DNA from 2 places in the Clostridium neuense genome. Region 2 is predicted to be linked to the other one. Evidence: a T-box and tRNA genes for the amino acid it is inferred to sense, from the RefSeq annotation. Region 2 holds a T-box; the other holds one or more tRNA genes.
What was found. The T-box of region 2 lies ahead of thrS (threonine--tRNA ligase). A T-box ahead of a tRNA ligase gene usually reads a tRNA of that ligase, here a tRNA-Thr.

Region 1 (16,482 bases), on a different contig from region 2:
AAGAACATAAAAAGTTATTGTGATGGAGTTATCATAGGAAGCGCTATAATGAAAATAATAGAGGAAGAGACTGACAAAGAAAAAATGTTAAATAAAGTTGGAAAATTTGTTTATTCTATTAAAGAAGTACTATAAAAATGTAATATGGATTGAAGAGTGCAGAGTATAGCTTAGGAAATATACCTTTACTGTATTTTGTGCTCTTTAATCTAATAAAATATTTTAGCCAATTTAAATAATAGAAATAGTTTAACTTATATATAGTCCTTGAGTATGATATAATCATCTTTAGAAATTAAAATATAAGGAGATAATTTTTAATGGACTTTGAAATTTTTAGAAATAAATTTTCTAAAGACAGAGCAAATCAGCTTAATCCATTAGTATTGGCTTTTATTGGCGATGCTGTTTATGAAAACTTTATTAGAATATACTTGGTAGATAAAAATGTGAATATGAATGTACATAAGCTTCATGTAAAGGCTATAGGATTTGTAAAGGCACATGCTCAAAGTGAATTTATGAAAAAGCTTTTAGAAGAGCTTACTGAGGAAGAAATAAGCATATATAAGAGAGGAAGAAATGCTAAATCTGGGACTTCACCTAAGAACGCAGATATATGTGAATATAGAACTGCTACTGGATTTGAAGCTCTTATTGGATATTTGTACATAACTGAGCAAATGGAAAGATTAAATTATCTTTTAGGCAGAGTAATTGACATATAGAAGTTTTTAGGGGTGAGTTTAACTTGAGAATAACAAATTTTGAAGAAGTAGGCTTAGATAAATTAGAAGAATGGATAAAAAAACAAGGAAAAGACAATATATATAAAGATGATTTAAAAGAACTTTTAAAATACGCTAATGTGGCCTTTGTACTTGAAGGTATAGATAGAGTTCAGAGTACTCTTATTTGCGAACTAAAAGCTTCTTATGTTCAGCAAAGTCAAAGATATGTAACAATGAAGGAAGATTCATATATAATTCCTAAGCTTAAGGGTGAAGATTATGCAAAAGCAAAACAGCTTATAAGCAAGGCTTTTTTGTTATATGATAAAATGTCTAAACTTAAGGATAGTGAAATTAAAGGTCGACCTAAGGTTGAAAACTATTTATATGGAATACCTATTGAAGATGCTAGATATATTATTCCATTAGCTGCAAAAACTAATATTAGTGTGGCAATGAGCGCAAATAAATTATTAGACTTATTTTATTTATTTAATGATGTTAGGTATGAAAATATTTTTAAAGATATTAAAGTTGAATTTGTAAAATTGCTGCCGCATAATTTGGGTTCACTATTAATGAATTTGAATAAAAAAAATAATTATGACAAAGAAAAGAGTTTTTATAAAACTGAATTTGATAAAATAGATAGTAAAAATAATATGGTGCTTTTAAATTCATTTAAAAACCTTGATTTAAAGGTTGGAGTTGGAGCGATAACAAGTACTCACGGAAAAACTCCTTCCGAGGTTATGGAATTGTGGGGCAATGATGGATTAAAAAAAGCTCAAGAGGTAACAGATAGAGTGCTTGGCTATGGACATGATAGTATAGCAGAACAAGCTAGAACTACCTTTGGAATGATGTGCAGCATGGTTACTTATCATCAGCAAATAAGGCATAGACTATCAGAAAATTATCGTGAAGAATTAGTTGATATTATTACAGATAGAAGCAGAGAAGTAATTGTTCCAGAAACTATAAAAAAATCAGCTTTTTATGATGAGTTTATGCAGATAGTTAGTGAATTTGAAGACTTTAGATTATATATTGCTAGAAATTATAGCAGTGATATTGCTTTAAGCTTTTTGCTAAATTGTGATCAAGTTAAATTAATAATATCTACAAATGCAAGAATAGATGTTAAAATGTTGTCAGAACGAATTTGCCTAAATGCACAGTGGGAAATAAGAGAACTATCTACTAAAAAGTTAAATGAGTTAAGAAAACTTTCAAAAGTACTTTACATAAAGGCACTGCCGCCTTGTGTATATGGGAAATGCAAGGAAGGAAAGCTAACCTGCGGGAAACAAGTTCTTATGAAAGAAAAATTTGCAGAACACTAATGCAATGGATATCACATCTTTAGAAGGGAGAAAGAAATGGAAAAAGAAAATTTGATAGAAGGAAGAAATGCTGTAATAGAAGCTTTAAAGGGTGATACAACTATTGAAAAATTATTTGTAGCAAGTGGCACAAAGGAAGGTTCTATAAATGTAGTTTTAGCAAAGGCAAAAGAAAAAGGAATAACAGTTAAATTTGTAGATAGAAAAAAGCTTGATCAAATGTCTCAAACGCATTCGCATCAAGGAGTAATAGCTGAAACAACACCATATAAATATTACGAACTTGATGATATTTTAGAATATGCTAAGGAGAAAAATGAAGCTCCATTTATAGTGATTTTAGACGAGATTGAAGACCCTCATAATTTGGGATCTATAATAAGAACAGCAGAGGTTTGTGGTGTTCATGGAATTATAATTCCTAAAAGAAGAAATGTAGGAGTAACCTCTGTGGTTTATAAGACATCAGCAGGAGCTGCCCAGCATATGAAGATTGCTAAGGTTAATAATATTAATTCTGCCATAGATAAATTGAAGGAAAATAACATATGGATTTATGGTGCTGAAATGGAAGGAAAGGAATATTGCTTTGATGCAGATTTAACTGGACCGGCTGCACTTGTTATAGGAAGTGAAGGACAAGGAATGATGAGGCTTACAAAGCAAAAGTGCGATGTTCTTGTAAAAATACCAATGGTAGGAAGAATTTCATCTTTGAATGCATCTGTTGCAGGAGGAATAATTATGTATGAAATTCTTAAGCAAAGAATAAAAAGAGGGTAAAACCTTGAAAACAATATTTGTTGATGGATATAACGTAATAAATAGTTGGGGAGAACTAAAAAAAATAAAAAATGGCATAAATTTAGAAAGTGCAAGAGAAAAGCTTATTGAAATTTTAATAGACTATTCTGAGTTTAAAGGTTATAAGATTTTTTTGGTTTTTGATGGACATCTAATACAAGGAAATTTTGGGGAAAAAACTAAAGTTACAAAAAATTTAATTGTAGTATATACAAAAGAAGCAGAAACAGCAGACAGTTTTATTGAGAAATATGTGAATAGAATTGGAAGAAAGTATGAAGTTTGTGTTGTTACGTCCGATAATCTAGAACAGCAGATTGTTTTTCAAAGAGGGTCTACAAGAATGTCATCTATCGAGTTTTATAATGAGGTTATAAATGTTAAAGTTAAAATAAGTTCAAAAGCACAAAAAATTGCTAGTGAAAAAAAATACAATAGAATAGAAGATCGGCTTGATACTAGTATTTATGAGAAGTTGGATAAAATTAGAAAAAATGATAAAAATAGTTGACTTGTAAAATAGTGCTAATATATAATTACAATGTTAAAGTAATTATACTTGGGGGGGGATATAGTTGGATAATGATGCGATTGTAAATAGTGCTGATGCTGAATATGAAGATAAAATAGATGAAGAGATAGTTATGATGGCAAAGTCAGGAGATACAAAATCTCAGGAGTATCTAATAAATAAATATCAAAATTTCGTGAAAGCTAAATCTAAATCTTACTTTCTTATAGGTGCAGATAAGGAAGACATATGTCAAGAGGGAATGATTGGACTATATAAAGCTATAAGAGATTTTAAGCCAAATAAACTATCATCGTTTAAGGCCTTTGCAGAGCTATGCATAACAAGGCAAATAATAACCGCAATTAAGACGGCTACAAGGCAAAAGCATATACCATTAAACACTTATATTTCCCTAAATAAGCCGATATATGATGAAGAATCTGATAGAACCCTATTTGATGTAATATCTAGCTTAAAGGTGGCTGATCCAGAAGAACTTATCATAAGTAAAGAGGAAGTTAAAAAAATTAAAAATGGTATAGGAGAAGTATTATCTGATTTAGAAATGGAAGTACTTATGTATTACTTAGAAGGAAAATCATATCAGGAAATAGCTTGTGATTTGGATAGAGGTGCGAAGTCGATAGATAATGCGCTCCAGCGTGTAAAAAGGAAGTTAGAAAAGTGTCTCGAAAAAAGATAAGCTTTGTATTGACAAAGAAAATTCTTGATAGTAAAATAAGTAATTGTTACGTGATTATTAAATGTTAAATTTATTTGCGTAAATATGCGGGAGTAGCTCAGTGGTAGAGCACTAGCTTCCCAAGCTGGGTGTCGCGGGTTCGATACCCGTTTCCCGCTCCAAATGGATATTGCCCATGTAGCTCAGCAGGTAGAGCGTCACCTTGGTAAGGTGGAGGTCACCAGTTCAAATCTGGCCGTGGGCTCCAAAGGTTAATTACATACAATACACCAGGAACAGTTTACATGAATAAAACTGTGAATTTCATCATGGAATTGGTGAACCATTTATTATTAAGGAGGAACCAGAAATGGCAAAGGAAAAATTTGAAAGAAACAAACCACATGTAAACATAGGAACAATAGGACACGTAGATCATGGTAAGACAACATTAACAGCAGCAATCACAACAATACTAGCAAAAGAAGGAAAAGCACAAGCATTTAAGTATGACGAAATTGATAAAGCACCAGAAGAAAAAGAAAGAGGAATAACAATCAACACAGCACACGTTGAGTATGAAACAGAAAATAGACACTATGCACACGTAGACTGTCCAGGACATGCTGACTATGTAAAGAACATGATAACAGGAGCAGCACAGATGGATGGAGCAATACTAGTAGTAAGTGCAGCAGATGGTCCAATGCCACAAACAAGAGAGCATATACTATTAGCATCAAGAGTAGGAGTACAATATATAGTAGTATTCTTAAATAAAGCAGACCAAGTAGATGATCCAGAATTAATCGACTTAGTTGAAATGGAAGTAAGAGAATTATTAAATGAATATGGATTCCCAGGCGATGACACACCAATCGTAGTAGGAAGTGCATTAAAAGCATTAGAAAATCCAGATGATGCAGAAGCAATAAAACCAATAAAAGATTTAATGGCACAAGTAGATGAGTATATCCCAACACCAGAAAGAGCAACAGATAAGCCATTCTTAATGCCAATAGAAGATATCTTCACAATCACAGGAAGAGGAACAGTTGCAACAGGAAGAGTTGAAAGTGGAATATTACACGTTGGAGACGAAGTAGAAATAGTAGGATTAAGTGATGAAACTAGAAAAGTAGTAGTAACTGGAGTAGAAATGTTCAGAAAGTTACTAGACGAAGCAATGGCAGGAGATAACATCGGAGCATTATTAAGAGGCGTACAAAGAGAAGACATCGAAAGAGGTCAGGTATTAGCAAAACCAGGATCAGTAACACCACACCATAAATTTGTAGGTCAGGTATACGTATTAAAGAAAGAAGAAGGCGGAAGACATACACCATTCTTCAACGGATATAGACCACAATTCTACTTCAGAACAACAGACGTAACAGGAACAATCCAGTTACCAGAAGGAGTAGAAATGGTAATGCCAGGAGACCACATAGACATGACAGTTGAATTAATAACAAAAGTAGCAATGAATGAAAACTTAAGATTTGCAATAAGAGAAGGCGGAAGAACAGTAGGTTCAGGAGTTGTTACTACTATTTTAGAATAAATTACTCTTACGAACGGATTGGGTGAGCCTAATCCGTTCGTGTATGATTATAGAGATTTTTTATATCGTTATTAAGACAATTTATTTATAAATATTACATAATTAAAAAATAATGCTAGAAAAATTAGTTGACATATATACTACATTATGATAAATTAATAAGGTAGTGCATATTTTCAGAAAAATTGAGTTTTTCTGCAGTAACTGGGAGGTGTAGATTGTGAGAGTAAAAGTAACATTAGCATGTACAGATTGCAAACAGAGAAATTATAATACAATGAAAAACAAAAAAAATAATCCAGACAGGTTAGAAATGAGAAAATATTGTCCATTTTGCCACAAACATACACTTCATAAAGAAACAAAATAGGTAATTGACCGTATTTTGTAATAACTTTTAGGATGTGAATAAAAATGGCTGCTAATGTAAAAAATGATAATGTAAAGAAATCACCATTAAAAGGTTTCATTGGATTTTTTAAAGACCTTGCAAATGAAACACATAGAATTACGTGGCCTTCAAAGGAAGATACTAAAAAATCTACAATATCGGTAATAGTATTTTGTGCTATATGTATAGCACTAGTGGCAGTGTTGGATTATGGCTTTAATAACCTCTTTAGGGTGATCTTTAAGTAAGATGAAAGGGAGGTTATAGGTTCAGGGTGTTCCTGTTCCTTTGATTATGAGTGAAAGAGTTAGATGGTATGTTGTTCATACATATTCAGGGTATGAAAATAAGGTAAAAGCTAATATTGAAAAAACTATTGAAAATAGAAATCTTCAAAATCTTATCTTTGATATACAAGTTCCGTTACAAGAGGAAATTGAAGAAAAAGATGGAAAAAAGAAAATAACGTTGAAAAAAGTATTCCCTGGTTATGTACTTATAAAAATGCTTATGACTGATGAGTCTTGGTATGTTGTTAGAAATACAAGAGGATGTACCGGATTTGTTGGACCTGGATCAAAACCAGTTCCTTTGACAGATGAAGAAGTTGAATCTATGGGTATAAAGGAAAAGGTTGTTGATATTGATGTTAAGGTTGGAGAAAATGTAAAAGTTATCTCGGGACCACTTTTAGATCAGGTTGCATTAATTCAGGAAATAAACTTTGAAAAGCATAAGATTAAAGGTTTAGTTAACATGTTTGGCAGGGAAACTCCTGTTGAACTTGATTTTAATCAAATAGAAAAATTGGATTAAAATATCCAATGATTTAATTACATTAGGAGGTGTATGTTTTATGGCAAAGAAAGTAGTAGGTTTAATAAAACTACAATTGCCTGCAGGAAAGGCAACTCCAGCTCCACCAGTTGGTCCAGCACTTGGACAACACGGTGTAAATATCATGGCATTTTGTAAAGAATACAATGCTAAAACTGCTAATCAGGCAGGATTAACAATACCAGTTGTGATTACAGTTTATCAGGATAGATCTTTTAGTTTTATATTAAAGACTCCTCCAGCAGCTGTATTAATTAAAAAAGCATTAGGAATAGAAAGTGGTTCAGGTGTTCCTAACAAAACTAAAGTTGGAAAATTAACTAAAGACCAACTTAAGCAAATTGCTGAAACAAAAATGCCAGATTTAAATGCAGCATCATTAGAAGCTGCTATGAACATGATAGCTGGAACTGCAAGAAGCATGGGTGTAGAAGTAGAAAAATAATACGTCTTTAAAATTGTGGGAGGTATAACTTTTGTTGTGCCATTATTACCACGAGGGAGGAATAAAAATGGGAAAGAATTATGTGGAGAGTGCAAAGCTCGTTGATAAAAATGCTTTGTACACACCAGAAGAAGCAATGGATTTAGTTGTAAAAACATCTAAAGCTAAATTCAATGAAACTGTTGAAGCTGCAATAAGACTTGGTGTAGATCCAAGACATGCAGATCAGCAAGTAAGAGGTGCTATAGTATTACCTCATGGAACAGGTAAAGAAGTAAAAGTATTAGTTTTTGCAAAGGGCGATAAAGCAAAAGAAGCTCAAGATGCAGGAGCAGATTATGTAGGCGCAGAAGAATATGCTACTAAAATACAAAATGAAAATTGGTTTGATTTTGATGTAGTTGTTGCAACACCAGATATGATGGGTGTAGTAGGAAGATTAGGAAGAGTGTTAGGACCTAAAGGTTTAATGCCAAACCCAAAATCAGGAACAGTTACATTTGATATTGCAAAAGCATTATCAGAAATCAAAGCTGGTAAAGTTGAATATAGAGTTGATAAAACTGCTATAATTCACGTTTTAATTGGAAAGAGCTCATTTGGAACTCAAAAGCTAGCTGAAAACTTTCATGTATTAATGGAAGCTATAGTAAAAGCTAAACCAGCTTCAGCTAAAGGTCAATATATTAAATCTGTAGCAGTTTCATCTACAATGGGACCTGGAATAAAAGTTAATCCAGTTAAAGTTTTAGATTAGTATTGATTTTTTAGTTTAAGTATTATATACTTTTAAAGTCAAATAGTAAATACTCCGTAGATAGTAGGTGCTTTAAAGCGTAAAGGGAAACCAACCTACCGAGGATTCCGATATATATGAATATATGGTCTCTTCGAGTTTTACGGAGAGGCCTTTGATTTTATTATAAAGTATTTTGAATTTTTAATAGAGCAGTTTAATACTGTGAGGAGGTGGATACACAGTGCCAAATAAAAACAGAGAATTAAAAGAACAAAAAATTGCTGAAATAAAAGAAAAAATGGATAAGGCTCAAGCTTTGATATTAGTTAAATATCAAGGATTAAATGTTGAAGAAGATACTGCACTTAGAAAACAATTAAGAGAAGCTGGTGTTGAATATAAAGTATATAAAAATACTTTAGCTAGTAGAGCAGCAAAGGAATTAGGTCATGAAGGAATAACTAAATTCTTTGAAGGACCAATAGCAGTAGCATTAGGTTATGATGATGTTACAGCTCCAGCAAGAATATTAAATGACTTTGCTAAAGAACATAAAGCTTTGGAACTTGTTGCAGGATTGGTGAATGGTGAAGAGTTTGATGCTAATAAGGTAAAAGAACTTGCATCAGTACCACCAAAGGAAGTTCTTATTGCAAAACTTCTTGGAAGCTTCAATGCTCCATTATCAAAACTTGCTTACTTATTAAGTGCAATTTCAGACAAGAAACAGGCTGAAGAGCAAGCATAATAAAATTATAAAAATAAATTAGAAATGAAAAATTCGGAGGTGCTATATATAATGGTAAAAGAAGAAATTATAGAAGCTATAAAAGGTATGACTGTATTAGAATTAAATGAATTAGTAAAAGCTTGTGAAGAAGAATTTGGAGTAAGTGCTGCAGCTCCAGTAGCAGCAGCAGGCGCAGCAGGTGCAGCAGGTGCAGCAGCTGAAGAAAAAACTGAATTTGATGTAGTATTAGCAGAAGCTGGTGCTCAGAAGATAAAAGTTATAAAAGCAGTTAGAGAAGCAACTGGTTTAGGATTAAAAGAAGCTAAAGAATTAGTTGATGGAGCTCCTAAGACAGTTAAAGAAGCAGTAGCTAAAGAAGAAGCAGAAGCTATGAAAGCTAAACTTGAAGAAGCTGGTGCAAAAGTAGAATTAAAATAGTTAGAAGTATTAACTAGAAAAGAGCACTCGTAAGGGGGCTCTTTTTTTAGAGTCATCAACTATAAATGGTTAAACATATGATAAGTGTGAAAATTTAACTGCATTACAATAAGCAGCAATAATATATTAAAATTATAATTTATATTGACTTTTAATCTTTCGTGTGATAAAATAACTAAATGCGAAGATTTATATGTTTTTTATAAAATATTCTAATTCAACTGAATTTTTAGTGTGAATGTGGATATAATAAAAAGATAGTTATTGTAAACAATCCAAAAATGTGCTTAAAGAAAGGTCATTTTTGGTTATTTTAGTTTATACAAGGGGTGAAGGCTAATGATACATCCTGTCCAAGTCGGTAAGAGAACAAGAATGAGTTTTTCAAAACTCAATGAAATTGGTAAGATGCCAAATCTTATTGAAGTTCAGCTAGATTCTTATAAGTGGTTTTTAAATGAAGGTCTTCAAGAAATATTTGATGATATCAATCCAATTCAAGACTATGCTGGTAATCTTGTATTAGAGTTTATTGGTTATAAACTTGATATGGAAAATATTAAATATTCTATTGAAGAGTGTAAGGAAAGAGATACAACTTATGCGGCACCACTAAGAGTTAAAGTTAGACTCTTAAACAAGGAAACTGGTGAAGTTAAAGAACAAGAGGTATTTATGGGAGATTTCCCATTAATGACTGAACAAGGAACATTTGTTATAAATGGTGCAGAAAGAGTTATTGTAAGTCAGCTCGTAAGGTCACCAGGAGTTTATTACAATTATACTGTTGATAAGACAGGAAAGAAGTTATATTCATCTACTGTAATTCCTAATAGAGGTGCATGGCTTGAATATGAAACAGATTCCAATAGTGTTGTTTATGTTAGAATTGATAAAACAAGAAAACTACCTATTACAATTTTAGTTAGAGCTATGGGATTTGGTTCTGATGCAGAAATAATAAACTACTTTGGCGATGAAGAAAGGCTAAAATCTACAATAGAAAAGGATAATACTAAAACACGTGAAGAGGCACTTCTGGAAATATATAAAAGGTTAAGACCAGGTGAGCCACCAACAGTTGATAGTGCAGTTTCACTTATAGACTCTCTGTTTTTTGATCCTAAGAGATATGATTTGTCAAGGGTTGGAAGGTATAAGTTTAATAAGAAATTGGCTATAAGCCTTAGACTTATAAATAAGACAGCAGCAAAGGATGTAATAAATTCAGAAACTGGAGAGATTTTAGTACAAAAAGGTGAAAGAATAACAAGGGAAAAGGCCCTCGAAATTCAAAATTTAGGGATAAATTCTGTAGATATAGTTGTTGATGATAAAGTTATTAAAGTAATTGGTAATAATTTTGTCAATATTAAGAATTACATAAAATTTGATATCAATGATTTGAATATTAAGGAAATGGTTCATTATCCAGTTTTAAAAGAGATTTTAGACAATTATGAAGGCGAAGAGAATATAAAAGAACAGTTAAAGAAAAACATTCATAGACTTATTCCAAAGCATATAATTAAAGATGATATATATGCAACTGTAAGTTATGAATTGGGATTGGCTTATGAAGTTGGTGATGTTGATGACATTGACCATTTGGGTAATAGAAGACTTAGGTCAGTAGGAGAATTATTACAGAACCAATTTAGAATTGGACTTTCAAGAATGGAAAGAGTAGTCAAGGAAAGAATGACTATACAAGATCAAGAAGTCATAACTCCTCAGGCACTTATAAATATAAGACCAGTTGCAGCGTCTATAAAAGAATTCTTCGGAAGTTCTCAGCTTTCACAATTCATGGATCAGACTAACCCTCTTTCTGAATTGACACATAAAAGAAGATTGTCAGCTTTAGGACCAGGAGGACTTTCAAGGGAAAGAGCTGGATTTGAAGTAAGAGATGTTCATCACTCACATTATGGAAGAATGTGTCCTATAGAAACACCAGAAGGTCCTAATATAGGACTTATAAACTCGCTTGCGGCTTATGCAAAAGTAAATGAGTATGGTTTTATAGAAAGTCCTTACAGGATTGTTGATAAGACAGACCATAGGGTAACCGATGAAATTCGTTACTTTACTGCAGATGAAGAAGATCAATATTTGATAGCACAAGCAAATGAGCCTTTAGATGAAGAAGGTCATTTTATAGATAAAAAAATAACTGTAAGAATTCCTGATGATGTTTTAATAGTTCCATACACAGAAGTTGATTTAATGGATATTTCTGCAAGGCAAATTGTATCGGTAGCTACTGCTATGATTCCATTTCTTGAAAATGATGATGCCAGCCGTGCACTAATGGGTTCAAACATGCAGCGTCAGGCAGTACCGTTGTTAAAGCCTGAAGCACCTGTTGTTGGAACTGGAATAGAGTATAAGGCAGCAGTTGATTCGGGAGTACTTCCTAAGGCAAGAAATGCTGGAGTTGTTGATTATGTAAGTGCAAATGAGGTTAGAGTAAGAAGAGATAAAGACGGAGGAATTGATACTTATAAACTATTAAAGTTTAAAAGATCAAACTCAGGAACTTGCATAAATCAAAGACCTATAGTTAATAAGAACGAAAGAGTAGAAGTGGGTACAGTATTATCTGATGGACCTTCAACAGATTTAGGAGAAATAGCATTAGGAAGAAATATTAGAATGGGCTTTATAACTTGGGAAGGTTATAATTACGAGGATGCTATGCTTATTTCGGAACAGCTTGTTCGTGATGATGTATTTACTTCAATTCATATAGAGGAATATGAAGCAGAAGCAAGAGATACTAAGCTTGGACCTGAAGAAATAACAAGAGATATTCCTAATGTAGGTGAAGAAGCATTAAAGGATATAGACGAAAGAGGAATAATAAGAATAGGTGCCGAAGTTAGATCAGGCGATATATTGGTTGGAAAAGTAACACCTAAGGGTGAAACTGAGCTTACTGCAGAAGAAAGATTACTCAGAGCAATATTTGGAGAAAAGGCAAGAGAAGTAAGAGATACTTCACTTAGAGTTCCACATGGAGAAGCTGGTATAATAGTTGACGTAAAAATATTTACTAGAGAAAATGGCGATGAATTACCTCCAGGAGTAAATGAACTTGTAAGATGTTATATTGCTCAAAAGAGAAAAATATCTGTAGGAGATAAAATGGCCGGAAGGCATGGTAATAAAGGTGTTATATCAAGAGTATTGCCAGAAGAAGATATGCCATTTTTACCTGATGGTAGACCACTTCAAATATGCCTTAACCCACTTGGAGTTCCTTCACGTATGAATATAGGTCAGGTGCTAGAGGTTCATCTTGGATGGGCAGCAGCTAATTTAGGATGGCATATTGCAACGCCAGTATTTGATGGTGCACTTGAGCCTGAAATAGTAGAATGCTTGAAAAAAGCAGGATATGATGAAGACGGAAAGACTGTACTATATGATGGTAGAACAGGAGAAACTTTTGATAGTAGAGTTACTGTGGGATACATGTATATATTAAAGCTTGCACATTTGGTTGATGATAAGATACATGCTAGATCTACAGGACCATATTCATTAGTTACTCAGCAGCCACTTGGAGGTAAAGCTCAATTTGGTGGTCAGAGATTTGGAGAAATGGAAGTTTGGGCATTAGAAGCTTATGGAGCAGCTCATACTTTGCAGGAAATCTTAACTGTAAAATCTGATGATGTTGTTGGTAGAGTTAAGACTTATGAAGCTATAGTTAAGGGTGAGAATATACCTGAACCTGGAATCCCTGAATCATTTAAGGTTCTCATTAAGGAATTGCAGGCGTTGTGCTTGGATGTTAAGGTACTGACTAATGAAAATGAGGAAATTAAGCTTAAAGAATCTGTTGATGATGATACTGATGATTTAAATATCAATATAGAGGGTAATGAAGATTCACCAGAACCTCCAGTTACCGATGACTATGTCGAAGGCGATGAATCTGAACCGGATGATGAAAATTTAGATATCGATTATGATGATTTACCTTTAGATGATCTTCAAAAAGGTTTAGAACTTGAAGATTTTAATGATGAACATTAATTTGTGAAGGGAGGAGTACCCTTGGAATTAAATAATTTTGATGCATTACAAATAGGTTTAGCTTCACCTGAAAAAATAAGGGAATGGTCAAGGGGAGAAGTTAAAAAGCCTGAAACTATTAATTATAGAACACTAAAACCTGAAAGAGATGGTCTCTTCTGCGAGAGAATATTCGGGCCAACTAAAGATTGGGAATGCCACTGTGGAAAGTATAAGAGAATTAGATATAAAGGAATAGTTTGTGATAGATGTGGTGTTGAAGTAACTAAGGCTAAAGTAAGACGTGAGAGAATGGGGCATATAGAGCTTGCTGCCCCTGTGTCTCATATATGGTATTTTAAAGGAATACCTTCACGTATGGGACTTATACTTGATATGTCTCCAAGAGCTTTGGAAAAAGTATTGTATTTTGCTTCTTATGTGGTATTAGAGCCTAAAGAAACACCATTATTGAAAAAACAACTTCTCAATGAAAAAGAATATAGAGAAGCTATAGATAAATATGGTGAAGGAAGTTTTGAAGCTGGAATGGGAGCAGAATCAGTAAAAAAACTTCTTGAAGAAATAGAATTAGAACAATTATCACAAGAGTTAAAAAGTGACTTAAAGAATAGTACTGGGCAAAAGAAAATAAGAGTTATAAGAAGACTTGAGGTTGTTGAATCATTTAGACAGTCGAAAAACAAACCATCATGGATGATTATGGATGTTGTACCTGTAATACCTCCAGACTTAAGACCAATGGTTCAACTTGATGGTGGTAGATTTGCTACTTCAGATTTAAATGATTTGTACAGAAGAGTTATAAATAGAAATAATAGATTAAAAAAACTCCTTGATTTAGGTGCACCAGATATTATAGTTAGAAATGAAAAAAGAATGCTTCAAGAGGCAGTAGATGCACTTATAGATAATGGAAGAAGAGGAAGGCCTGTAACAGGACCTGGAAATAGACCTTTAAAATCTTTATCAGATATGTTAAAAGGTAAGCAGGGAAGGTTTAGACAGAATCTTCTTGGAAAACGTGTTGACTACTCAGGACGTTCAGTTATAGTTGTTGGTCCAGATCTTAAAATGTACCAATGCGGACTCCCAAAAGAAATGGCATTAGAGTTATTTAAGCCATTTGTAATGAAGAAACTTGTTGAATCAGGTATAGCACATAACATTAAAAGTGCAAAGAGAATGGTAGAAAGAGTTCAAGACCAAGTGTTTGATGTACTTGAAGAAGTAATATCAGATCATCCAGTTCTTTTGAACCGTGCGCCTACTCTTCATAGATTAGGTATTCAAGCATTTCAACCTGTACTTGTAGAAGGAAGAGCTATAAAGCTTCACCCGTTAGCATGTACTGCGTATAATGCAGATTTTGATGGTGACCAGATGGCTGTGCATGTTCCTTTATCAGTAGAAGCACAGGCAGAGGCTAGATTCTTAATGCTTGCTGCACATAATATATTAAAACCATCAGATGGTAAGCCAGTTTGCGTACCTACTCAGGATATGGTACTTGGTTCATATTATTTGACTATAGACAAAGATGGAGTAAAGGGAGAAGGAAAAGCATTCTCAAGTGTTGATGAGGCTATAATGGCTTATCAATTAGGTGAAATTGATATTCATGCAAAAGTTAAAGTTAAACTTTCAAGAGTAGTAAATGGAAAAGAAGTTATAGGTATAATAACAACAACTGTTGGAAAATTAATATTTAATGATTCTATTCCACAGGATTTGGGTTTTGTAGATAGAAGTATACCAGGAAATGAGCTTCTTATGGAAATTGACTTCCTTGTTGGAAAGAAGAATTTAGGTAAAATAATAGATAAATGTTATTTAAAATATGGTCCTACAAAAACATCTATTATGCTTGATAAGATAAAAGCAAAAGGATATCATTATTCAACTATCAGTGCTATCACAGTATCTACTTCGGATATGTCTGTTCCACCAGATAAAAAGAGACTTATGGAAGATGCTGAAAGTTCAGTTGATAAGATAACTAAGATGTACAGAAGAGGATTCATATCAGATGATGAAAGACATGAAAGAGTAATAGCTACATGGACAAAAACAACAGAAGATGTTGCAAATGCTCTTATGGATAATCTTGATAAATTTAATCCTATATTTATGATGGCGGACTCAGGAGCTAGAGGTTCTAAGAGCCAGATAAAACAGCTCGCAGGTATGAGAGGACTTATGGCTAGTCCATCTGGTAGTATTATCGAGTTCCCTATAAAATCATCCTTCAGAGAAGGTCTTGACGTATTAGAATACTTCATTTCTACTCATGGAGCTAGAAAGGGTAATGCTGATACAGCACTTAAGACGGCAGATTCAGGATACCTTACAAGAAGACTTGTTGATGTAAGTCAGGATGTAATTGTTAGAAATGAAGATTGTGGAACAAAAGAAGGATTTGAAGTTTCAGAAATTAAAGAAGGTAATGAAGTTATAGAATCTTTGGCTGAAAGATTAACTGGTAGATATTCTGCAGAGGATATAACTAATCCGGCTAATGGAGAGGTTATTGTACCAAGGGATACCTACATGGATATTAATCTTGCTGAAAAAGTAGAAAAAGCAGATATAAAGAAAGTAAAAATCAGGTCAATTTTTACTTGTGATTGTAAATATGGAGTTTGTGCAAAATGCTATGGAATGGATATGGCAACAGCACAAAAGATAGGCATAGGAGAAGCTGTAGGTATTGTGGCGGCTCAGTCAATAGGTGAACCTGGTACACAGCTTACAATGAGAACATTCCATACTGGTGGAGTTGCAGGTTCAGATATAACTCAAGGTCTTCCTAGAGTTGAGGAACTTTTCGAAGCAAGGAAGCCAAAGGGTCTTGCAATAGTTAGTGAAGTTTCTGGTACTATAAGAATAGAGGAAACTAAAAAGAAGAGAATTGTTTATGTAACAACTGAATCTGGAGAAGAAGTAAGCTATGATATACCATTTGGTTCAAGTTTAAAGGTATCTAATGGAGAAGTCATAAGTGCTGGAGATGAAATAACAGAAGGTTCAATAAACCCACACGATATACTTAGAATTAAAGGAGTAAATGCAGTTAAAAATTATTTGCTTTCAGAAGTTCAAAAAGTATATAGATTACAGGGTGTTGATATAAATGATAAGCATCTAGAAGTTGTGGTAAGGCAGATGACTAGAAAAGTAAAAGTTGAAGATTCAGGAGATACAGAATTACTTC
Region 2 (8,458 bases):
TGGACAGTTAAGTAGTAAAATTACTGAAGAAAGAGAAGCGACAAGCTTTGACAAAGGTGTTAACAAATTTACATGGCTCATGATTAAATTAATTTTTGTTTTAGCTCCAATTGTATTTTTAATCAATGGAGTAGTTAAAGGAAACTGGTGGGAGGCTTTCTTGTTTGCAATTTCAGTTGCAGTGGGATTAACTCCAGAAATGCTTCCTATGATAGTTACTGTAAACTTATCAAAAGGTGCCATATCAATCTCTAAAAAAAAGGTTATAGTAAAAAAGTTAAATGCAATACAAAACTTTGGAGCTATGGATATATTATGTACAGATAAAACGGGAACAATAACTTGTGGCAGGGTTGTTTTACAAAAGCATATAAATATATATGGCGAAGAAAGTGAAAGAGTACTTAAATATGGATATATGAATAGTTTCTATCAGACAGGCTTAAAAAATCTTATGGATATAGCTATACTTGAACACAGAGATGATGGAGAAGATTTTAACATTGAAAATAAGTATGAAAAAATCGATGAAATTCCATTTGATTTTATGAGAAAAAGAATGTCTGTAGTTGTTAGAAATAAGAGGATGGAAGATGTTTTAATTTGTAAAGGTGCAGTTGAAGAAATTTTAAGCTTATGCAATAAATATGAAACAAAAGAGGGTACAGAGCCTTTTATAGGAAAGATGACAGAAGAAATTACGAGGATAGTTACAGATTTAAATAAAGAAGGATATAGAGTTATAGCTGTAGCATATAAAAACTCAAAGAATTACAAAAAGGAATACTCAACTCATGATGAAAGTAATCTTACTCTTCTTGGGTTTATGGCATTTTTAGATCCACCAAAGGAAACATCAAGAGAAGCAATTGAAAGGTTCCATAAGAATAGTGTTGCTGTAAAAGTACTTACAGGGGATAATGATATAGTAACAAAGAATATTTGCGAAGAAGTGAATTTACCTGTTGATTCAATTTTACTTGGGAGTGATATTGATGAAATGTCAGATGAAGAATTAGCTGATGCAGCAGAAAAAACTACTGTATTTGCCAAACTTTCTCCAATGCATAAAGAAAGAATCATAAAAGCGCTTAAGATCAAAAATCATGTTGTTGGTTTTATGGGAGATGGAATAAATGATGCACCAGCACTTAAGGCAGCTGATGTTGGTATTTCAGTAGATACAGCTGTGGATATTGCAAAGGAATCTTCGGATATAATACTTCTTGAAAATAGCCTTTTAGTACTTGAAGAAGGAGTTATTGAGGGAAGAAGAGTATTTGGAAATATTGTAAAGTATATAAAAATGACTGCAAGTTCAAATTTCGGAAATATGTTTAGTGTTATTGGAGCAAGTATATTCGTACCGTTTTTGCCTATGATGCCAATACAAGTGCTTACAAATAATTTACTTTATGATATATCTCAAACTGCTATACCAACAGATAAAGTTGATGACGAATGGATTGAGAAACCAAGAAAGTGGTCTGTTGATGAAATTAAAAGATATATTTTTCATATAGGTCCTATTAGTTCAATATTCGATTATACTACTTATTTTATTATGTTGTTTGTATTTAAGGCATGGAATAATCCAGCTTTATTTCAAACGGGCTGGTTTTTAGAATCACTATTTACTCAAACACTTATAATTCATATAATTAGAACAAATAAAGTGCCATTTATTCAAAGTATGGCAAGCAAGCCTTTGATAATAACTTCTGTTTTAATTATGGCTTTTGGTATGCTTTTAGTTAATTCTCCGCTAGGAAGTGCTTTTGGGTTTATAAAATTGCCTATATTATATTATCCTTTATTAGCACTAACATTATTAAGTTATGTAGTATTAACTCAAAGAATAAAGACATGGTATATAAATAAATATGCTGATTAAAAACAGCATTTGATTTAATAAAATAGCCTTTCAGATAAAGTTTAAAAGGCTATTTTTATAGTATATTTAAATTTTGCTTGAAAAATATTGGTATATAGGCATAGCTTGGTTATACTTCATTTAATTTAATAGCGTATTTTTCTTAAAATGGAGCAAACTTATATCGTAATGAAAATTACAAATATTTATTAAGAGGAGGAATTAACTATGTCATCAAGAAACAGTAACTTAGTACCTGAAGCAAGAGAAGGATTAGATAAATTTAAAATGGAAGCAGCAAGAGAAGTTGGAGTAAATCTTAAAGAAGGATATAATGGAGATCTTACTTCAAGAGAAAATGGTTCAGTTGGAGGCCAAATGGTTAAGAAAATGGTTGAAAACTACGAAAATGGCTTAAAGTAATTAAAAACCATAAAAAATTTAAGATGATTTTGTCAATAAAAGCCGGTATGACTTCATGTCATATCGGTTTTGTTTTAGAAATATAGTATACTTCCTCTATCCACTAATTTACTATCGCTAAGATAAAGTGGAGTTAGGTTATATTTTTTTATAAAAGAAAGCACCTCATCCCCATATTTGTAATTTTTTAAGTTTCCATAAAATGCTATAGTATTATGATCTAAAAGACCGCAGGTACCTCCAATAAATCCATAATCAAAGTCAGTAAGATCAATATCACCTTTAGGCAAAAAAAGTACATCTAACCCATTTTTACTTGCAGCTTGTGATATTCCAGAGTCATTGGTAATTATAGCAGTATCACTTATTACTGCTGTAGAACATTTTGTATAACCTTGTTTTACATTAATTAAGCATTTATAAGAAATTTTTTTATAAAGGTTGTCATCAGTATATTTAAGATTATGTATAAAAAAGTTCTTTAAATTTACAGCATTAAGAATTATATCGTACGGATATTTATCTTTAATATCGTTTTTTGATTTTATAATATTTAAATTTAAGCCTTCAAGAGTGCTAATAAATTCATAAGGCATATCTTTGTGCACAATAGCAGTGCTGTTATCAAGCATGCATAATTGAATATCAGGATGCCCTGAAATGGAATTATATACGGTTTTGCATGGAGGAGTGGTTAATACATTATAGCCCATTTTTAACAGTGATATTTTTTCTTCTTCCTTTATTCTATAGTCTACAATTACGTTTTTCAAATTAAACACCTCTAGAAAAATTATAATATAAATAGTATTTAGACACAAACTAAATAAATTTTTTTAATAATGGCGTATATACTTGCATTTTAAACACATACTAACATTACGAAAGGAGTGCTGAAAATGCTTCTTGAAACTGTAGTATACGATGATAAATTGGATAATATAATAAAAAACATAAATGAAATTAAGTATACTTTTGAAAGCAGTAATGTAGCTATTGGAATATCGGAAAGTGTAGAAAATGATTTGCATTATGTTAAAATAATATGTAGTGATAAGGATTATAGTGAAAAAATAAAAAGTAAGTTTTATATATATTTTGCTGAAGAACTGTATAAGTATATTGCCGGTGATTTTTGCAAGAATAAGTTGAGAGAGTTAGTTAAAGAGTCTTACTTTTTTTTAAATCCTGATGAAATTGATGATGTATGTAAGAAATGCAGTAGAATTATATTAAATTATGAAACTATTAATGATAGCAATATTTCATATATTAATATGGTAAATAGCATAGTAAATAAGATTATCGAGTGCATAAAGGAAAATGATGAAATAAATATAAATGGATTTACAACTTTTAGAATGAAGAATATAGAAAAAGACTTTTGCAACATTATAGATAAAATAATAGAAAATTATATGGTTGAAAAAGAATATGATGAGTTTATAAAGCTTCTAAAGTATTTTGTTGATATACAGGATAGCAAAATTGATGAGTTGAATATATACGTTGATAGAGAAGGAAAATATATGCTTAGGGATATGGATGGAAATAACATTGAAAATAAAATGATAGATGAGCTATGTGATGTAAATGTTAGTGGAGTAAACTTGGATGATGTGCTTATAAGCGGCTTAATAACTCTTTCACCTGAAAAAATTATTATACATTGTAGAGAAAGCTTCACCAACAAAGAAATTATTCAAACTATAATGAATGTGTTTGAAAATAAAGTTTTTTTCTGCGATGATTGTAAAATGTGTAAGGAATTAAAAAGAAACTTAATTAGACAATGATTGGAAAAAGACGTTGACTTATAATAATTTTTATATTATAATACTCTTAACATCTAGATGTTATTTATATAGTTAAAGATTATGATAAGGAAGAGTAGACAAATTACAGTTAAAAGAGATAGAAATCCATGGCTGAAAGATTTCTTTAATATGAATTGTTGAAAACCACCTTAGAATTATATGCTGAATTTAGTAAGCATTTTCGCATATCTGCGTTATAGATTTGAGTGAAAGGTTATACATAAAATACTAATGTATTAGTATATACCTTTAAGTTGGGTGGAAACACGGTAAGCTCGTCCCATATAGGGATGTGCTTTATTTTTTTTGTAAAAATAAATATATTGAGATATAGGAGGAAAAAGGATGATAAAAATAACGCTTAAAGATGGAAAAGTAATGGAATTTGAGAATCCTGTTACTGCTGCTGAAGTTGCAAAAGCAATAAGTCCTAGTTTATACAAAAAAGCAATTTCAGTAAAAATTAATGGTAAAAGGGATGAATTAATGACAACCATTAATAAAGACAGTGAACTTGAAATATTAACTTTTGATGATGAAGATGGAAAGTGGACTTTAAGACATACTGCTTCACATATACTTGCTCAGGCAATAAAAAGATTGTATCCTGATGTTAAATTAGCTATAGGACCTGCAATAGCAGATGGATTTTATTATGATTTTGATGCTGATTTTTCGTTTACAGATGAAATGTTTCCTAAAATAGAAAAAGAAATGGAAAGAATAATAAAACAAAATATAAAACTTGAAAGATTTGAACTTCCAAGAGAAGAAGCAATAAAATTTATGGAAGAAAAGGGAGAACCTTATAAGGTTGAGTTAATAAAGGATTTGCCAGAAGGAGAAACGATTTCCTTTTATAAGCAGGATGATTTCACAGATCTTTGTGCTGGTCCTCATGTTGAATCTACTGGAAAGGTAAAAGTTATTAAGATTCTTTCAGTTGCAGGTGCTTACTGGAGAGGAAATGAAAAGAATAAAATGCTCCAGAGAATTTATGCAACAGCATTTACTAAAAAAGAGGATTTGGATGCTTATCTTAATATGCTTGAAGAAGCTAAAAAGAGAGATCACAGAAAAATAGGAAAAGAACTTGATCTATTTAGTATACATGAAGAGGGACCTGGATTTCCATTCTTTCATCCAAAGGGAATGGTTGTGAGGAATATTCTTGAAAACTATTGGAGAGAAGTTCATACTAAAGCAGGATACGATGAAATAAGAACTCCTATTATTTTAAATGAAGAATTATGGCATCAATCAGGACACTGGGATCATTATAAAGAAAATATGTATTTTACTAAAATTGATGAAGAGGATTATGCTATAAAGCCAATGAACTGTCCAGGGTCGATTCTTGTTTATAAAAATGCAATTCATTCCTATAGAGAACTTCCAATAAAACTTGGAGAACTTGGACTTGTTCATAGACATGAAAAGTCAGGAGCACTTCATGGACTTATGAGAGTAAGATGCTTTACTCAGGATGATGCACATATATTTATGACAAGGGAGCAAATTACAGAGGAAATATTAGGCGTAGTTAAGCTTATAGATTCTTTCTATAAAGTGTTTGGATTTGAATATTATGTAGAGCTTTCAACTAGACCAGAAGATTCTATGGGAAGCGATGAAGATTGGGAAATAGCTACAAATGGTCTTATTAATGCCCTTAAGGCTGCAAACCTTGATTACAAAGTGAATGAGGGAGATGGAGCTTTCTATGGTCCTAAGATTGATTTTCACTTGAAAGATTGTATAGGAAGAACTTGGCAGTGCGGTACTATACAACTTGATTTACAGATGCCTGAAAGATTTGATCTTAACTATGTTGGCGCTGATGGTGAAAAGCATAGACCAGTTATGGTTCACAGAGTTGTATTTGGAAGTATAGAAAGATTTATAGGAATACTTATAGAACACTATGCAGGGGCATTCCCAACATGGCTTGCACCAGTACAAGTTAGAGTTCTTAATATAACAGATACACAGATTGATTATGTTGATCGTGTAGTAGCTCAACTTAAGGATGCAGGAATAAGAGTTGAGAAGGATATAAGAAATGAAAAGATAGGATATAAGATAAGAGAAGCTCAACTTCAAAAGATACCTTATATGATTGTAATTGGAGATAAGGAAATGAAAGAAGGCTCTGTAGCTATCAGAAGTAGAAAAGATGGCGATTTAGGAGCTATGAACTTAGATGATTTTATATTCAAGATTAATGCGGAAGTTAAACAAAAAATAAATTCACTATAATGTTTGACAAAATATAATACTAATGATATAATAAGTTTTGTGTTAAGTAGGAACTGGCCGTTTCTCACCTTGCAGCGCAGCTAGTAAGGTTATATATGTTAATTATTATTTAGTATATTACAGAGCGGCTTTTTAACCGCTCTGTTTTTATTTTAATGTTGATATTTTAATATTACATAGTTTTCGGAGGTGAAAGTTATAAGTAAGAATAAAAATTTTCTTGTAAATGGAGAAATAAGGGAAAAGCAAGTTAGAGTTATAGGTGATGATGGTTCACAATTAGGTGTTATAAATACACGTGATGCTTTGAAGATAGCAGAAGAAAAAGAACTTGATTTAGTAGTTATATCGCCTACTGCAGTTCCTCCAGTTTGTAGAATAATGGACTTTGGTAAGTTTGTATATGAACAAACTAAAAAGGAAAAAGAAAACAAGAAGAACCAAAAAGTAGTCAACATTAAGGAAATAAGATTAAGTGCAACTATTGAAGAACATGATATTGAAATTAAAGCAAATAATGCTTCTAAGTTCCTAAAGGCTGGAGATAAAGTAAAGGTTACAGTACGTTTTAAAGGAAGGCAAAATGACTATGCCTTCAAAGGAAATGATATTTTAAACAACTTCTTTGCTAAAGTTGGAGGAGATGCTGTAATTGAAAAGCCAGCAAAATTAGAAGGTAGAAATATGACAATGGTATTAGCACCTAAAAAAGCATAGAAATAGGAGGAGTTACATTATGCCAAAAATGAAGACTAACAGAGCAGCTGCCAAGAGATTTAAGCTTACTGGTACTGGAAAGTTAAAAAGAGCTAAGGCTTTTAAAAAGCATATATTAACAAAAAAATCTGCAAAAACTAAGAGAAATTTAAGAAGTACAGCTTATGTATCAGAAACACAAGAAAAAACAATGAAAAAATTGTTACCATACCTATAGTAGGAAAGGTTTTAAGGAGGTTTACTAAATGGCTAGAGTTAAAAGAGCGGTTAATGCTCGTAAATATCATAAAAAAATATTAAAACTTGCTAAAGGATACTATGGTGGCAAGAGCAAGTTATTTAAAACAGCAAATGAAACAGTTATAAGAGCACTTAGAAATGCTTATGTTGGAAGAAGATTAAAGAAGAGAGATTTTAGAAAACTTTGGATAGCAAGAATTAATGCTGCTACAAGAATAAATGGTCTTTCTTATTCAAAATTTATGAATGGAATTAAACTTGCTGGAATAGGCATGAATAGAAAAATGCTTTCAGAAATAGCTATAAATGATCCAAAAGCTTTTTCTGAGTTAGTTGAAATAGCAAAAAAGCAAATTAGTGCTTAATTAGAGTGCAGCCATAGGGCTGCATTTTTGCTAAATATATAAAAACTCCATAAAACTAAAAAGGGCTTGATAGTATGGAAGTAATAAAAAGCAAAGAAAATAATCTTATTAAAGAAGTAAGGAAGTTAAAAGAGAAAAAATATAGGGATTTGAATAAAAGTTTCTTAATAGAGGGATTCAGATTTGTAGAAGAAGCCCTTAAATCTAATTTTGAAGTGAAGTATGTATTTATTTGTGAGAAACAAAAAGAAAAATTCCAAAGATTAGGATTCGAAAATTTAATAGATAAAACTACAAAAAGTTTTGAGGTTTCGGAAAGTGTTTTAAATACTATATCTAGTACAGAAACACCTCAAGGTATAGTTGCTGTAGTTAAAAATAAGATAAGCAATTTGCAAATTAAGAATGGTTTCTATATACTCATAGATAAAGTGCAGGACCCTGGAAATATGGGAACAATAATAAGAAGTGCAAATGCATCAGGGGCACTTGGAGTGATAATTACAAAAGGTACTGTAGATACATATAACAATAAAACTTTAAGATCAACTATGGGGTCTATCTTTAAAATTCCAATTATTTTTGAAGATTCTGATTTTAATAATGTAAAAAAATTAAAAGAAAATGAATTTAAATTAATAACAAGTTCTTTAAATACTGAGTATAATTTTTATGATATAGATTTAAAGGGCAAAGTTATAATTGCAGTTGGAAATGAAGGCAATGGTATAAGTAAAGATATATTTGGACTTAGTGATATCAGC

Region 1: it has a tRNA-Thr gene. The T-box ahead of thrS (threonine--tRNA ligase) is inferred to sense a tRNA for this amino acid. The anticodon was not compared.

What each region holds. Positions count from the first base shown of each region.
Region 1 covers NZ_JBJIAA010000001.1:464,742-481,223, reverse strand. The annotation lists gene trpA (tryptophan synthase subunit alpha) at 1-135, shown strand, start outside; gene ACJDT4_RS02205 (Mini-ribonuclease 3) at 321-728, shown strand; gene ACJDT4_RS02200 (FAD-dependent thymidylate synthase) at 752-2,077, shown strand; gene rlmB (23S rRNA (guanosine(2251)-2'-O)-methyltransferase RlmB) at 2,093-2,860, shown strand; gene ACJDT4_RS02190 (NYN domain-containing protein) at 2,865-3,392, shown strand; gene sigH (RNA polymerase sporulation sigma factor SigH) at 3,457-4,098, shown strand; tRNA gene ACJDT4_RS02180 (tRNA-Gly) at 4,185-4,259, shown strand; tRNA gene ACJDT4_RS02175 (tRNA-Thr) at 4,270-4,345, shown strand; gene tuf (elongation factor Tu) at 4,448-5,641, shown strand; gene rpmG (50S ribosomal protein L33) at 5,862-6,011, shown strand; gene secE (preprotein translocase subunit SecE) at 6,056-6,280, shown strand; gene nusG (transcription termination/antitermination protein NusG) at 6,327-6,848, shown strand; gene rplK (50S ribosomal protein L11) at 6,889-7,314, shown strand; gene rplA (50S ribosomal protein L1) at 7,382-8,071, shown strand; ribosomal protein L10 leader region at 8,108-8,239, shown strand; gene rplJ (50S ribosomal protein L10) at 8,295-8,801, shown strand; gene rplL (50S ribosomal protein L7/L12) at 8,853-9,221, shown strand; gene rpoB (DNA-directed RNA polymerase subunit beta) at 9,561-13,268, shown strand; gene rpoC (DNA-directed RNA polymerase subunit beta') at 13,290-16,482, shown strand, end outside.
Region 2 covers NZ_JBJIAA010000012.1:5,402-13,859, forward strand. The annotation lists gene mgtA (magnesium-translocating P-type ATPase) at 1-1,894, shown strand, start outside; gene ACJDT4_RS14765 (alpha/beta-type small acid-soluble spore protein) at 2,102-2,296, shown strand; gene ACJDT4_RS14770 (DUF6873 family GME fold protein) at 2,371-3,069, opposite strand; gene ytxC (putative sporulation protein YtxC) at 3,196-4,092, shown strand; T-box leader at 4,165-4,399, shown strand; gene thrS (threonine--tRNA ligase) at 4,459-6,372, shown strand; ribosomal protein L20 leader region at 6,411-6,526, shown strand; gene infC (translation initiation factor IF-3) at 6,562-7,089, shown strand; gene rpmI (50S ribosomal protein L35) at 7,109-7,306, shown strand; gene rplT (50S ribosomal protein L20) at 7,335-7,694, shown strand; gene ACJDT4_RS14800 (TrmH family RNA methyltransferase) at 7,769-8,458, shown strand, end outside.